3 regions of the Mesorhizobium sp. Mes31 genome follow, and region 2 is predicted to be linked to each of the others. Evidence: predicted binding sites of a transcription regulator. Region 2 holds the regulator's gene; each other region holds the start of a gene.
The links. Region 2 encodes PhoB, which activates phosphate uptake and scavenging genes when phosphate is short. Its sites were predicted from a motif close to TGTCATNNANCTGTCAT; they were not measured.

Region 1 (5,400 bases), on a different contig from region 2:
GGTGCCGACCGACGCGGTGGCGATGTCGCGGTTGATGCGCCGTGCCAATCCCGAAAGCACCTTGCCGGCGCCGATTTCGTAAAGCGTGCCGAGCCCGTTCGCGCCGAACCATTCAACAGTCTCGCGCCAGCGCACACGGCCGGTCACCTGATCGACGAGGCGTCGGGCGATTTCGTCGGGGTCGCTGGAGGGTGTCACCGACACGTTGGAGACGACCGGGACGGCGGGCGCATTCCTTGCCACGCCAGCCAGGGCTTCGCGCATCACGTCCGCGGCCGGCGCCATTAGCGCCGAATGGAAGGGCGCCGACACCTGCAGCATCAGCGCGCGCTTGGCACCTTTTTCCGTGCACAGCCTTGCCGCCAGTTCGACCGCGGCCTTGGCGCCGGAAATGACCAGCTGGCCGCCACCATTGTCGTTGGCGATCTGGCACACCGAGCTTTTGCCGGCCTCGGCGCAGGCGGCTTCGACATCAGCCTGTTCGAGTCCGATGATCGCCGCCATGGCGCCCTCGCCGGCCGGCACGGCCGCCTGCATGGCATTGCCCCGGATGCGCAGCAGCCGGGCAGCATCGGCGACCGAAACGAAGCCAGCGGCCGCGAGCGCTGAATACTCCCCCAGCGAATGGCCGGCGACATAGGCGACCCTGTCCTTCAGCGAAAAGCCCCGTGATTCCAGCGCCCTGATGGCGGCCAGCGACACCGCCATCAGCGCCGGCTGCGCGTTGGCGGTCAGCGTCAAGGTTTCCTCCGGCCCTTCCCAGATCAGCCTGGACAGGCTTTCGCCGAGCGCGTCGTCAACTTCCTGGAAGACCCTGCGCGCCTCGGGAAAGGCGTCGGCGAGGTCCTTGCCCATGCCGACAGCCTGACTGCCTTGTCCAGGAAAGGTGAATGCAACGGCCATGCGAGGGCTCCCAAAGGCTGGTTTTGCTTGCCTGATAGACGAGTTTTTCTTGCCTGTGACGCAAGGCAGGCCGCCAAGTCAAGCCCACTTCGGCCCTGCCCGGCGGCAGCATTGTCGGTCGAGTGCCTGTTCCAAAAGGCTTTTTGGCGATCACTCCTGATGAAAACCGCTCACGAATCGTTTGCTGGCTCTTCTTATTTCCGCCAGAGGCGCTAGCTTTGCGTGACAATTCCATGACAATCGAGTGACGAGTTTGTCGCTGGGCGGGGAAGTTAAAGTGGCAAAGAGTTCAAAACGCGCCGGCAGGGCCGCGCCACAGTTCCTGGAAGACGATCCGTCCACCGGCTATCTGCCGGGCAGGACATGGCCGGTTGTGCGCTATGGTCTGATCAGCCTGGCGATCGCGGCCGTGCTGGTGTTCGCCATAGAGCTGATCGTGCGCGGCGATTTCGCCGGCACCATCTCCTTCTTCCTGCAGCCTCTCAAGCCCGGCTGGACCACCATCGTCGTGTTTGCGCTGATCCTGATCGGCCTCGATGCGGTGCTCGGCCGCAGTCACCAGAGCCTGATGATCGTCGCGCCGCTGACCCTGTCTCTTGCCTTTGTCGGCCATCAGAAGTCGCACTATCTCGGTGATCCGCTCTATCCGACGGATTTCCTCTATGCCCGCCAGATCTTCGCGCTGCTGCCGCTGCTCGTGCGTGACCGGCCGATGACCGCGCTCGCCATGGTCGCCGGTATCGTCGCCGGCCTGTCGCTGCTCGTCTATGGCTGGCGGCTGTGGCGCCGCAAGGTTCCATCGCTCAGCCACAAGGGCCGCGTTGCCCGGCTGACGCTGGCCGTGCCGCTGCTCGCCTTCTTCGTTTCGATCATGGACTATGCCACCTTCTCGTGGACCCGCGACCGGCTGCAGATCATCCCGATCATGTGGGACCAGAAGGAAAACTATGCCTCCAACGGCTTTGCACTGGCCTTCGCGCTGAATGTGCCGATGGCGCATGTCTCGGCACCGGCCGGCTATTCCGACAAGGCAATCGCGTCGATCGGCAGGCCCGACGTGACCGCCTCGGTACCCGACGAGAAGCCCGACATCATCGTCGTCATGAGCGAATCCTTTTGGGATCCGACCAAGCTGCCTGGCGTCACCATCACCCCGGATCCCATCCCCAATGTGCGGGCGCTGCGCTCGGGTTCGATGTTCTCGCCCGAATTCGGCGGCATGACCGCCAACATCGAGTTCGAGGCGCTGACCGGCTTCTCCAACGCCTTCCTGCCGGCCGGCAGCATCCCCTACCAGCAATATGTGCGCACGCCGACGCCTTCGATGGCGACCTTCCTGAAGAGCGAGGGCTACAGGGCGCGCGCCATCCATCCGGGCACCAACTGGTTCTGGAACCGGGGAGCGGTCTATGCCGATTTCGGCTTCAACGACTTCAAGTCGGAAGAGACGCTGCCGCCGATGGAAAAGCGCGGGCCGCTGGCATCGGACGCGGCGATGACCGATGAGATCATCCGCGAAGCCGACGCCAGCGATCAACCGGTGTTCTTCTTCGCGGTGAGCCTGCAGAACCACGGCCCCTACGAGCCGAACCGCTATTACAATCCGACCCACACGGTGCAGGCGCCGATCAGCCAGTGGGCGCGCGCGTCGCTCCTGTCTTACGCCGAGGGCTCAGCCGACGCGGATCGGGGTCTTGAACGCCTAATCGAATGGGCCAAGAAGCGCGAGCGGCCAACCGTCATCGCCTTCTTCGGCGACCACCTGCCGCCATTGGGACCGGTCTATGTCGAGACCGGCTTCCTCAAGGACAATGTCGCGCCACGCAAGGAACCGACGCCGGAAGCCGCGCTTGAACATCACCAGACACCGCTCATCATCTGGTCGAACCGCTCCGGTCCGGTCGAGAATCTGGGCGCGGTGAGCCCGGCATTCCTGCCCTATCATATCCTCACCGCCGCAGGCATCACCCACCCCTACTACACGGGTTTCCTAGGCGAGGTGCGGGAGCGCTACCGCGTTGTCGACCGCAACCTGCTGCTGACCCCGACTGGCGAGGCGACGCCCGATTGGTCGCGGCAAAAGGAGATCGACCCGACGATCAACGATTTCCGACTGATCCAGTACGACATGATGTTCGGCAAGCGCGGTGCGGCGCCCGATTTCTTCCCCGAAACGGTCGACAAGGTTGTCGCCCATACGAGTTGACACGCTCGGTCCGTTCGGGATGCGGCCCGGTCCTCTCGGGGGTCGGGCGTTCAATTCGTCAATTGCAGCTTGGAGAACTCACTGGCGATCTGCTGGAACACGTTCGGCAGCTTGGTCGGATCGTTGACGGCATAATAGTCGCTGGGATCCGAAGCGCATGCACTGTAAAGCGCGCGGTTGGCGGCCGTGTCGGATTGCAGCACCATGGTGTAGATTTGCACGCCCTCGTTTTTCAACTGAGTACAAACGCTTCTGGTCCAGCCGTCGACATTACGCGCAGCCGTGGTCTGGTTGTCCGATCCGAAGCGGCCACCCGCCAGATAGCCATAGGATGTGTAGTCGGACTTCGTCGGCTGTTCGCTGGCGCCATAGACGACGTTCTCTCCGTCGGTGAGCAACAGCACGATCTTGCTGATGCCAGGCGTCTTCCATGGCGCCCCATCGGTGTAGGGCGCGGCGGGCGACAGCACCCGCATGCCCCACGACAGGCCTTCGGAGACATTGGTCCCCGAACCGTTCCACTCGGTCATCTCGCTCGCTGCCTTGCGCAGCTTGTCAAAATCGTCGGTCAGGGGGACGACGGGTGTGGGGCAGGCGCGGTTCGGGCCGACGGTGATGGCGGAGCCCGTCTCGGTGATGAGTTCCTTGGCCGGCGCAACATATTTGGCAACCTTTTCCTTGGCGGCCTTGTCGGCCGGTAACACAGCGTCGAGCAGACTGCTGAGATCGATGCCGAGAGCGTTGCCTTTCTGCTTGGCGAGCTTGGTCTTGTCGCTGACGTCGTCGAGATAGGAATTGTTGTAGTATTTGTCCGAATTGCCGTAGGAGCCCGACGGCTTCTGGGCGTCTTCCGGATCGTCAGGCGCAAAATACGGAACGAACAGCGTGTCGGGCTTGGCCGGGTCGGGTGGGGTGTCGGAAACGTTGTAAGCCCCCGGCCGCGCCTCGACGCAGCCTTTCCATCCGGTGCCGTTCCATCCAGCCTCGGTCCATCCGGTCGCCCTGAGCTGCTTGAAAAGCGCCATATGATTGGGACGCTTGCCGTCGATGACCGGAAAATTGACGCCGTTGGTGGAGGACTTGCCGTCCATGTCGATCCAGGACGGGTCGAATTCATCGCCATCGACGTTGACGGCCGTGACGAATGGAACCAGGGAGGCACGGATCTGACGCGTCGGCGATTTTGCGGCCTCGAGCGTGTCGAGCAACGATTTCGTCGCCGTCCTCAACGCCGTCATGCGCGCCCCGGCCATGGAGCCGGTGTTGTCCAGCACCAGCACGACTTCGAGCTGGTTGTTCGATTCGACGGCCGAGGCATCGACCTCGATGTGCTTGCTGTTGCCGAACAGGAAGGCAAAATTCAGATTGACGTCCGCTGTGGCAACTGCCTTCGTCTTGATGAAGTTGATGCCCCTGTCGACGGTCAACGTGGCTTTCGCATTGCCGAGTTCGCCATGGCCGGCGAGGTTGACCTGGAAATAGCGGTCAAAGGCGTCATTGCGGGTGATGTCGAGATCGCCAAGATGCGAAGAGGCAAGGTTTGCCGCATCGAGGGCATTTTGCAGATTGCTCTTGGCCCGCATGAGTGTCGAGACATCGGTAGCGAAGGCGATAGCCGTGAGGATGGCCGGCAACCCGAGCCCCAACACAAGCGTGAAGTTGCCGCTCGTCGAGCGCCAGAATTTGTTGAGAAGCATCCTCACCCCCAGAAATGCTTTCCGCTTTTTGTGCGCGGATTACCCTGTCTTCTGCGCCTTCCATGATGAATCGACCGTTGAAAGCGGGGGCAACTCCGCACAATCCGACCACAATCCGACATTGTGGTTAAGGCCTGGTACCGGAAGCCACAAAGCCTGGCCGTTGTTGCTGCTTGATTTTTCCGCCCCTGCGACACAAGAGAGTGCCGCTTGCCCTTGCGTTGCGGCCGGATTGCTGTATAGACGCCCGCAATCTGCCGGTCCCAGCTGGGGGCTGAACGGAGGGCCGGAGGTTTTTCGAAAAGCCTCCGCGCGAAGCCAGAAGTGCTTCCGCCTCCCGTGTCTCCGCTCTCGACCGTCTCGTCATGCTCCTTTCTTCCCCGCCCCTTCGGGATCAGCGGGTCAGAGAAGTTGCAGAGGCTTTTGCCGCCGGGAACCGGGAGAGAAACGAAGAAAGGCACTGATACCATGGCTCTATACGAACATGTGTTTCTTGCCCGGCAGGACCTCTCGCAGCAGCAGGTCGATGCGCTTGTCGAACAGTACAAGGGCGTCATCTCCGCGAATGGCGGGTCCGTCGGCCGGGTCGAGAAC
Region 2 (5,400 bases):
CTGGCCGAAAGCAAGCCGAGCGAGCCCGGTTCGCTGAAACGCGGCCGGCCACAGGTCGGCCTCGGCCTCAATCCGGAAGCCGCGGCGGTGATGACCGTGGTGCTGTCGCTGAACTTCCTGTCCGTCGCCGTCATCGACTATGCCGGCCAGGTGATATCAGAGGAACAGCGCCGGCTGGACACGCTGACGATGTCGCGCGACGCGCTGATCGGTGAATGCGTCGCCATCGTGCGGCGCCGCCTCGAAGACCCCGATCTCGATGTCCGCAGCGTCGCCCGCATCGCGCTGGCGATCCAGGGCATTACCGACACCCGTGCTCGCGCCATGCTGTGGTCGCCGATAACGCCGCACACCGACATCGCCTTCGCCGACATCCTCGAGGACGAGTTCGGCATCCCCGCCACCATGGAGAACGACTGCAACATGATGGCGGTGGCGTTGCGCTGGCGCGATCCGCAGCGCTACCGTGATGACTTCATCGCCATCCTGCTCTCGCACGGCATCGGCATGGGACTGGTGCTGAAGGGTCAGTTGTTCACCGGCACCCATTCCTCGGGCGGCGAGTTCGGCCACATGATCCACCAGCCGAAGGGCGCGCTCTGCCGCTGTGGGCGACGCGGCTGCGTCGAGGCCTATGCCGGCAACTACGCCATCTGGCGCAACGCAAGGCAGCTCGGCGAGGACACCGAGCCGGTTGCCGATGTCAGCGACGCAGACATGCGCGCGCTGGCAGCCGCGGCCCGCGAAAGCGACGGGCCCGAGCGTGAAGCCTATCGCAAGGCCGGCGAAGCGCTTGGCTACGGGCTCGGCAGCCTGTTCGCGCTGATCGACCCGGCACCCGTCGCCATGGTCGGTGTCAGCGCCGCGGCCTTCGACCTGATCGAGCCGGCATTGCGCGAGGCCATAGCCCAGACCGCCGGCGGCCAGCACTCGGAATCGATTTCCTTCGACACCGAGCCGAACGAACTGCCGCTGATCCGCGAAGGCTGCGCCATGCGCGCGCTGACCTTCGTCGACCAGGAGATTTTCGCGCCGGGCGCGCAGGCACGACCGGGCGCCGGAAAGAACGTTGCCTGAGGATCCGTGCAAAACCAAATCATTCTGAGCGACCGGTCGACCTGAACCGGGCTTCACGATGGGTATGATGTCAGTCAGGCGCGCCAACTGTTAGGATGCTGTCTAATTCGACGCGTCGGCCAATGCCTCATCGTCTCGTACCCTCAACACTGAAATTTCAGCTGAACCACCATCAGGACCATCAAGAAATGACCGCCTCGCCTCCCTTTCTTGGCTTTCCCGATTGCCTTGCCGATGGCCGTATACCGCGTGCGGTGATCTTTGGAGCCGGTCACGGCACTACCTATCCCGGCAAGGACAGCAGCGGATACGCCTTGGCCGCCGACGCCATCCGCGTTGCGAGCCAGGGCGATGCCACGCTCGTCGAGCACTGGGATTTCGATCTCGGCGGCCCGCTGTTCGACGGCAAGCCGGTCTGCTGCATCGACACCGGCGACATCGCGACCACCATGCATGACAATAGCGGCAACAGGGCGCGGATCGAGGCGAAAACGCGCCAGGTTCTGGCACTACCGGCCGTGCCGATCCTGCTCGGCGGCGACGATTCCGTGCCCATCCCCTTCCTCGCCGGCTTTGCGGATCACGGGCCGGTCTGGATCCTGCAGATCGACGCCCATATCGACTGGCGCGACGAGGTGCATGGCGAACGCTACGGCTATTCGAACCCGATGCGCCGCGCAAGCGAGATGCCGCATGTCGCCGGCATCGTGCAGGTCGGCATCCGTGGCGTCGGCAGCGCTCGCCTCACCGAAATCGAAGCGGCACGGCGCTATGGCAGCCGCTTTGTAACCGCCCGCGAGGTTCACGCCCAAGGCGTCGAAGCCGCTCTCCGGCATATTCCGGAAGGGGCGCGGGTCGTCGTAACTCTCGACTGCGACGGCCTCGATCCCGGTATCATGCCGGGCGTGGCGGCGCGTTCGCCCGGCGGCCTCACCTACACCCAGGTGGTCGATCTGATCGGGGGCCTCGGCAGACGGGCCAGGATCGCGGGATTCGACCTTGTCGAGCTTTATCCTCCCGCCGACATTGACGGCCTGTCGGCCCTGACCGCAGCGCGCCTTCTCGTCAACGTCATCGGCACCGTCGTCCGGCAGGTTTGAGCCCGGACTCTCGCTAGGGCAATTCCAGGAAAAGTGTGAAACGGTTTTCCGTCCGGAATTGCGTCAAAACAAAGAGTTAGAGCGGTTTGCCGTTTCCGTGAAACGGTGAACTGCTCTAGTCTTCCCTGATCGCGTAACCCGCCCCGCGGATCGTGCGGATGACATCGGGCATGCGGCCGTTGTTGACCGCCTTGCGCAACCGGCCGACATGCACGTCCACCGTGCGCTCGTCGATATAGATCGTCTCGCCCCAGACATTGTCGAGCAGCTGGCTGCGCGAGAAGACGCGGCCAGGATGGCGCATCATGAATTCGAGCAGGCGGAATTCGGTCGGCCCGAGCCGGATCTCGCTCTTCTTGCGATAGACCCGGTGCGACTCACGATCGAGCACGATGTCGCCAACCTTGAGCACGCTGGACAGCACTTCCGGCTTGGCGCGGCGCAGCAGCGCCTTGACCCTGGCCATGAACTCCGGTGTCGAGAACGGCTTGACCAGATAATCGTCGGCGCCCGTGGAAAGGCCGCGCACGCGGTCGCTCTCCTCGCCACGCGCGGTCAGCATGATGATTGGCAGCCGCTCGGTCTCGGGGCGCATTCTCAGCCGCCGGCAGAGTTCGATGCCTGAAACCGCCGGCACCATCCAGTCCAGCACCAGAAGGTCGGGGACGTTCTCCTGCAGCCGGATCTCGGCCTCGTCGCCGCGCGTCACCACCTCGACCTGGTAACCCTCGGACTCCAGATTGTAGCGGAGCAGCACACCGAGCGGCTCCTCATCCTCCACGACCATGATGCGTGGCGCGATCATCGGCTGCTTACCCCTGTCGTCATGCCGCCGGCGCGGACATTGCCGTCTCGTCCTGCTTCGGGCGATTGGCGGGTAGCTGTGTGCCGGTCAAAACATAATACGCATTCTCGGCGATGTTGGTCACGTGATCGCCGATGCGTTCGAGGTTCTTGGCGCAGAACAACAGATGCGTGCACGCGGTGATGTTGCGCGGATCCTCCATCATGTAGGTCAGGAGTTCGCGGAACACGGACGTGTACTTGACGTCGATGCGTTCGTCGTCGTTCCTGAGCTTGGCCAGCGCCGCCGCGTCGGCGGCGGCGTATTCCTCGATCACGCCCTGCACCTGGATCAGCACCAGCTGCGCCATCGCATCGATCGAGTGCGAAAGGTCGCGAGGCGTGACGCTGAGGCCAACGGTGCCGACGCGCTTGGCGATGTTCTTGGCAAGATCGCCGATGCGCTCGAGGTCGCCGGCCATGCGGATCGAACCGACGACATGGCGCAGATCGTCGGCCATCGGCTGCCGCTTGGCGATCAGAGTGATGGCGCGGTCGTCGAGTTCGCGCTGGCGCGCGTCCATGATCGCGTCGTCGGAGACAACGCGCTGTGCCAGGGCGTTGTCGGAATTCAGAAGTGCCTTGGTCGCACCGCCGACCATCGAGCCGGCGAGATCGCCCATGTCGCTGATGAGCTTGCTGATCTGTCCGAGATCCTCGTCGAAAGAAGCGACTGTATGTTCGCCCATGATCTTAGTCCTCGTATGTCTGAGCTCAGCCGAAGCGGCCGGTGATGTAGTCCTGCGTGCGCTTCTCGCGGGGCGACGTGAAGATCTTCTCGGTGCGGTCGAACTCGACCAGTTCGCCCAGATACATGAAGGCGGTCTGCTTCGAGACGCGTGCCGCCTGCTGCATGTTGTGGGTGACGATGACGATCGTGTAGTCGGCCTGCAACTCGTCGATCAGCTCTTCGATCTTGGCGGTCGACAGCGGATCGAGCGCCGAAGCCGGCTCGTCGAGCAGGATGACTTCCGGCTTCACCGCCACGGTGCGGGCGATGCAGAGCCGCTGCTGCTGGCCGCCCGAAAGGCTGAGGCCGCTGGCGTTGAGCTTGTCCTTGACCTCGGTCCACAGTGCGGCGCGCTTGAGCGCCTGCTCGACGCGGCCGTCCATCTCGGACTTGCTGATCTTCTCATAGAGCCTGACGCCGAAAGCGATGTTTTCGTAGATCGACATCGGAAATGGCGTCGGCTTCTGGAACACCATGCCGATCTTGGTCCGCAGCAGGTTGAGATCCTGCGACCGGTCGAGGATGTTCTGGCCGTCGAGCAGCACCTGGCCCTCGGCGGTCTGTTTCGGGTAGAGCTCGTAGATGCGGTTGAAGACGCGCAGCAGCGTCGACTTTCCGCAGCCCGAGGGCCCGATGAAGGCGGTGACGCTGCGCTCGGGCAGCGACAGAGTGATACCCTTCAGCGCCTTGCTCTGGCCGTAGTAGAAGTTGAGGTTCTTGACCTCGATCTTGGCCTTGGCGGTTGCCTCGGCGGCGATCGTCATGTCTGGAGACAACATCTGGCTCATTTGTCCTCTCTGCGTCCGGTCAGGCTGCGAGCAAAGATGCTGAGCGCGAGAACCGTCAATGTGATTATGAGTGCGCCGGTCCAGGCCAGTTGCTGCCATTCCTCATAAGGGCTGAGAGCGAACTGGAAGATGGTCACCGGCAGGCTGGCCATCGGTGCGTTGAGATTGCTCGACCAGAACTGGTTGTTGAGCGCCGTGAAAAGCAGTGGCGCGGTCTCGCCCGAGATACGGGCGATCGACAGCAGTATGCCTGTGACGATACCGGAAAGGGCGGCGCGGTAGGCCACCGACTTGATGACAACCCAGCGCGGCGCGCCGATCGCGGTGCCGGCTTCGCGCAAGGCGTTCGGCACAAGGTTGAGCATGTCTTCGGTGGTTCGCACGACGACCGGAATGACCAGGATGGCGAGTGCGACAGAACCGGCAAGGGCCGAGAAATGCCCCATCGGCCGCACCATCAGTTCGTAGACGAACAGGCCGATGATGATCGACGGCGCCGACAGCAGGATGTCGTTGATGAAACGCACCACCGTTGTGAGTTTCGAGAAGCGGCCATATTCGGCCATGTAGGTTCCTGCAAGCACGCCGATGGGCGTGCCGACGACGACGGCGATGACCGTCATCACCACGCTGCCGTAGATGGCGTTGAGCAAACCGCCGGCGTCGCCGGGCGGCGGCGTCATCTGCGTGAAGACGTCGAGGGACAGGCCGGCGGTACCCTTGTGGACCAGCGCGCCGAGGATCAGCGCCAGCCAGGCAAGTCCGATGCCCGCGGCGATGACGCACAGCGTCATCATCACGGCATTCTTCCTCTTGCGGCTCTGGTGAAGCGATGAGGCTGTCGACATCGGTCAGGCTCCCG
Region 3 (5,400 bases), on a different contig from region 2:
TGCAGCCTGGCGATCTCGCCAGGCTTGAGCAAGCCACGGTCATAGACGGACTTCGGCATGGTGGGTCTCCTGGTCATTGACCTAGGGCGCCACGTGTAAATTGCCAATCTTTCCCGAGGCTTGAATGGATCTCGTGCAAAAAGGGGGCCTTCGGTGATCCGAAGTCCCCCCTTCAGATTGAAAAAGGGTCCGTGTCAGACGGCGATCTTGCCGCCGCCCTGTTTGGTGATCGCAACCACCGCCGGCCGCACCGGCATGTCGGGCCTGAAGTCGGGCCAGCGGGTCGACAGGTCCTCATAGTAGGACGGGCGGCCGAACGCCTCCCAGTCCTCGCCGCCGTCGCCCGGATGCTGGACCGCGACGAAGGCGGTCTGATCATCGGGCGTAAACAGCGGGCCGCACATTTCGGCACCGATCGGCACGCGGAAGAACAGTTTTGAGGTCGCCCGCGCCGCTCCTTCGGTGTCGACCGCCCACAGGCCGTCGGTGCGGCCGGTGGCTTTCGGACCCTGTCCGTCGGTGGCTACCCACAGCCGGCCGGCCGAATCGACCGCGCAATTGTCGGGCATGCCGAACCAGCCATTGGCCGTCGTTGCCGTCGAGAAGGTCGCGCCGACATCGGCCACTGCCGGATCGCCGCATTTCAGCAGCACCTCCCACTTGCCCTTGGGGGCAGTGAAATCGCCGCCGTCCTCCGCTATCTCGATGATGTGACCGAAGGCGTTTTCGGCGCGCGGATTGGCGGCGTCGACCTGGTCGGCCTTGCGCTTCGAATTGTTGGTCAGCATGACATAGACCTTGCCGTTGACGGCATTGGGCTGGATGTCCTCGGGGCGGTCCATCTTGGTGGCGCCGAGCAGGTCGGCGGCGCGCCGCGTCTCGATCAGCACGTCGGCCTGGCTGGCAAAACCGTTCTCGGCGGTCAACGGGCCCTGGCCGAAGACGATCGGCAGCCATTCGACCGAGCCGTCCTCGGCGAATTTGGCGACATGCAGCGTGCCCTCGTCGAGCAGGTCCTTGTTGGCGGCGCGGTCGCTGGCATTGAAACGGCCGGCGGTGACGAACTTGTAGACATAGTCGAAGCGCTCGTCGTCGCCGAGATAGAAGACGACGCGGCCATCCCTGGCGACGATCGATTCGGCGCCCTCATGCTTGAAGCGGCCCATGGCGGTGCGCTTCCTCGGCGTCGAGGTCGGATCGTCGACATCGACCTCGACGATCCAGCCGAAGCGATTGGGCTCGTTCGGTTCCTTGGCGAGGTCGAAGCGGTCGTAATGCGCCGCCCATTCATAGGCGCCTTCGGGAATGCCGAGGCGCTTGTAGTTGGAGGCTTCCTTGTGGCCCTCGGGCAGTTCGCCGGAGAAATAGCCGTGGATGTTCTCCTCGGACATCACATAGGTGCCCCAGGGCGTGACGCCGCCGGCGCAATTGTTGATGGTGCCGAACACCTTGGTCCCGGACGGATCGGCGCTGGTCTTGACGCGGTCGTGGCCGGCGACCGGGCCGGACAGCGCCATTTCGGTGTTGGCGGTGATGCGGCGGTTGAGCTTGCCGTCGCGCACCACCTGCCATTTGCCGGCTTGCTTGCGGATCTCGACGATGGTGCCGCCGTGTGCCGCCATCTCGACATCGACCTGCTCCTTGCTGAGCGTCGCTTGGTTGACCTTGCCGTCGGCGATGGTGACCAGGCCCGGGAACATCAGATGCGGGTTGGTGTATTCGTGATTGACCACCAGCAGGCCGTGCTCGGCCGAACCGTCGATCGGGATATAGCCGACATAGTCGTTGTTGTAGCCGAACTGTCTGGCCTGGGCCTGCGCCGACTGTTTCGTCGGATCGAATTCCGGCGAATCGGCGAACAGCGGATCGCCCCAGCGCAACAGCACATCGGCGTCATAGCCCGGCGCGACATGGTGCTTGTCGTCGATGCCGGCCTCGAGCTCGTCGAACGAGAAGGCGGAGCCTTCGGCGGCACGGGCCTCGTCGGCGCTGACCAGCGCCAGCGGGCTGACGGTGGCGGCGATCGCCGAGACGGCCAGCGAACCCTTCAGGAAACCACGGCGCGAGAATCGCGCGGCGATGATCTCGCCCATGGTGCGGTTGTTGGTGGGGTTGGTGGCCGGTCCTTCGTTTTCCTCGAGCCGGCTGGTGGCGAATCGGGTGTCGGGGGAGCGATGATCAGTCATGGGGCTGGCCTCTGGCTGTTGGAGGTGGCTGGAGCGGGATACGAGTTTGACCCCTTATAGCCGGCCGATCACATTTTCGTGACACCGGCCGCCACTTTCAACCGCCCACGGCAATCCGCGATCCGCCGCTCGGGCAAGAGGTCTGCTTGACGTGCCCGCGCGCTTCGGAAACAAGGTCTGCGATACACGCGGCGTGCGCCGCTTCGAGAGGGGACAGGGCGTGAGTTTTTCGGGATTGCTGCAGCTCGGCTTTTCGACGGTGATCTTCCTGCTGGCGGCGACCGCCGCCAAGCAATGGGGACTGGCGCCAAGCCTGGGCAAGATCCTGCTGACGCTCGCACTCTATTCGCTGGGCAATCTGATCATGCTGAGGCTGATCCGCGAGTTCGGCATGTCGGTGTCCTTCAGCCTCTCGGCCGTCATCCAGCTGGTCTCGGTGAATGTCGTGGCGCTGGTGTTCTTCGGCGAGCGCGTCAACGTGCTGCAGGCAACCGGCATCGTGCTGGCGGTCGCCGCCGTGGCGCTGATCACGCTCGGGCCCTATCTGCAAACGCGGTTGTAACGGCGAATAGCTGATGAAGAACGCTGCGAACGCTCTGCTCAACCGGCTCGAATTCCCGGTGCTGCTGGCCGGCCTGGTCATCGCCGGCGGCCTGTGGGGATTCGAGGAATTGATGGAGGTGGCGCGGGCCACCACGCCGCACGCCTTCGACACCGAAATCCTGCTTGCCTTCCGTCAGGCCGGTCAGCCCGGTGTCCCGATCGGCGCTCCCTGGCTGGAGGGCGCGATGCGCGACATCACCAGCCTCGGCAGCGTCAGCGTGCTGGTGCTGGTCACGGCGGCGACGATCATCTACCTGCTGTTGATCCGCCGCCCGGCAACGGCGGTTCTCATCTTCGTAGCCGTGGCGGGCGGCCAGGCGCTGTCGAGCCTGCTGAAGGTCGGCGTCGACCGGCCACGACCAGAACTCGTCTCGCATCTGGTCACCGAGACCTCGCTGTCCTTTCCGAGCGGCCACGCCATGCTGTCGGCGGTGACCTATCTGACACTCGGCTCGCTGGCGGCTCGCTTCCTGCCAGGCCGGACAACCAAGGTCTACGTGTTGTCGCTGGCGGTGCTGACGACGCTGCTGGTTGGCGTCAGCCGCATCTATCTCGGTGTCCACTGGCCGTCGGATGTGCTGGCCGGCTGGTGCGCCGGCTTCGCCTGGGCGATGCTGTGCTGGTTGGTGGCGCGGCTTCTGCAGCGGCGCAAGGTGGTGGACAACGACGCCTGACCGGCAAGCTCGGCGTCAGATCATCCTGTTGATGACATGCCCGCAACCTGCCAGCAGCCAGATCATCGACAGCACGCATGCCGGCACCATGAAAGCCTTCAGGATTTTCACCGGCTTATCCTTTCGATTTGGCGATGTATCGGGATCGCCGTCGAGTTCACGCGAAAACGACGACAATGCGACAGGCTAGAGCATGATCCCGAAAAGTGGAATCCGGTTTTCGGGAAAGATCATGCTCAAACAAAGAGATAGAGCCCCATCCCGATTCCATCGGGATGGAACAGGCTCTGGCATGATAGCCGCACGCACCGCCATCTCGTCCCGGCGTCATTGACCGGGGCGGGCAATCGCCTGGAAACATGCTTCCTCAAACCGCCGCCTCGATTGGCTCGGCGAGCTTCGGGTTGGCGCGCGCGGCGATCAGGCAGCCGGCGACGATCAGGCATGCCCCCGCCAACGTGGTCCAGGCAGCCTCTTCGTCGAAGAAGAACCAGCCAAGCGCGATCGCCCAGATGAAGGCCGAGTATTCCGTCGGGATCAGATACTGCGCTTCGGCACGCGCATAGGACCAGCTCATCAGGAATTGCCCGGCAAGCGACAGCACCGTCACCACGGCCAAAGGAAGCCAGAGATTAGCCGGCAAAGCCACGGCGAGCCAAGGGGCTGCTAGACCCATTATGATGGCAACGCAAAGGTTCTGGAACAACATGATCTCGATTGGCTTGGCCAACTGCGCCTGTTGCCGGGCGAGGATCAGATTGTAGCCGTAGAACACCGTCGAGACGAGCACCGCCGCCGTGCCAAGCAGGGCATCCTGCGAATAGCTTGGCTGGCCAAACTGGCCGGCCAGGATGATGGTGACGCCGGCGATGCCGGCCAGCGATGCCCAGATCGCTTGCCGCCGGATGCGTTCCCCCAACAAAAGCGCGGCGAGGAAGAGGGCGAACAAGGGCGCGACGAAGCTGAGCCCGATCGCCACCGCCAACGGCAGCCTGGCCAGACCCCAAAAGAAGCAAATGAGAACCATGGCGACAATCGCGGCGCGCAGCGCATGCAGCCGCAGCACCGCAAGGGTTGGCTTCGAGCGTGGCCCCGCCGACCAGGCCGCGCCCGCGACGACAGTCGCGACCATGCTGCGCCACAGCACCGTGTTGTAGACCCCCACGGCAATAACCAGGGTCTTCATCGCCGCATCCATCCCGGACAGCAGGCAGATCGCCAGCGCGCATACGAGCACCGGGATCATCGGGGAAACGGCGCCGCTCAGGCTGGATGTCTTCACGGCTACACTCATGGTGCAGCCGGATATCCCAGGGCGAACGGCAGGACCAGATGGCAGCCCCGTCGATATGGAGGTCCAATGCCGATTGGTCGACGCTCTGCGAGAGTCTCGTCGGCCGATCCGGAGGCATCGCACGGATTCTCAGTCGAGCTTCAGCGCCGCCACTTCGCCCTCGTTCATCAGCGGCACATAGAGGATCGACTTGCCGTCGGTGCCGATGTCGGCGCTGCCCGGCCTGAAATGCGCCACCGCTTCCGGCGCGCCGCCAGCATGATAGCGGTAGAGCGTCCCGGTCATGTAGGCGGTCGCATAGATGCTGTCGCGAAGAGCGACGACGCCGTCGAGATCGGCGAATTTCTGCGCCCCGGGCAATGGCGAAACCAGCTTGCTGGCGATGTCGACCGACAGCAGCCCGCCTGGCTCCGCGGTGCTGAAGTCGGGCCCGATACCCTTGCCCCAGGACGCCACGATCAGCCGATCGCCATCGGCGAAGACGCCGTTGGGCGCGGCGAGCAACGCGTCCTTGACGAACAGGTCCGGCCTATCGCCGTCGACGCGGTAGATGGTGTCGGCCAGCATGTCGGTGACATAGACCTTGCCGGATTGGTCGGATGTCATGTCGTTGAGGAAGACGGCATTCGGCACCGCGATGCTG

Region 1: the regulator PhoB is predicted to act here: its motif matches at 1,126-1,142, upstream of NR193_RS04365 (LTA synthase family protein).
Region 3: the regulator PhoB is predicted to act here: its motif matches at 2,254-2,270, upstream of NR193_RS24570 (PhoX family phosphatase).

The regions. Positions count from the first base shown of each region.
Region 1 is NZ_JALJRL010000002.1:356,262-361,661, reverse strand. Features, by position in the region: gene fabD (ACP S-malonyltransferase) at 1-903, opposite strand, end outside; gene NR193_RS04365 (LTA synthase family protein) at 1,157-3,109, shown strand; gene NR193_RS04360 (pilus assembly protein) at 3,160-4,806, opposite strand; gene rpsF (30S ribosomal protein S6) at 5,275-5,400, shown strand, end outside.
Region 2 is NZ_JALJRL010000012.1:55,644-61,043, forward strand. Features, by position in the region: gene NR193_RS20645 (ROK family protein) at 1-1,077, shown strand, start outside; gene NR193_RS20650 (agmatinase) at 1,266-2,177, shown strand; gene phoB (phosphate regulon transcriptional regulator PhoB) at 2,293-2,982, opposite strand; gene phoU (phosphate signaling complex protein PhoU) at 3,002-3,709, opposite strand; gene pstB (phosphate ABC transporter ATP-binding protein PstB) at 3,735-4,538, opposite strand; gene pstA (phosphate ABC transporter permease PstA) at 4,535-5,386, opposite strand; gene pstC (phosphate ABC transporter permease subunit PstC) at 5,390-5,400, opposite strand, start outside.
Region 3 is NZ_JALJRL010000016.1:128,177-133,576, forward strand. Features, by position in the region: gene NR193_RS24565 (hypothetical protein) at 1-59, opposite strand, end outside; gene NR193_RS24570 (PhoX family phosphatase) at 195-2,186, opposite strand; gene NR193_RS24575 (hypothetical protein) at 2,407-2,748, shown strand; gene NR193_RS24580 (phosphatase PAP2 family protein) at 2,762-3,463, shown strand; gene NR193_RS24585 (DMT family transporter) at 3,831-4,757, opposite strand; gene NR193_RS24590 (SMP-30/gluconolactonase/LRE family protein) at 4,887-5,400, opposite strand, start outside.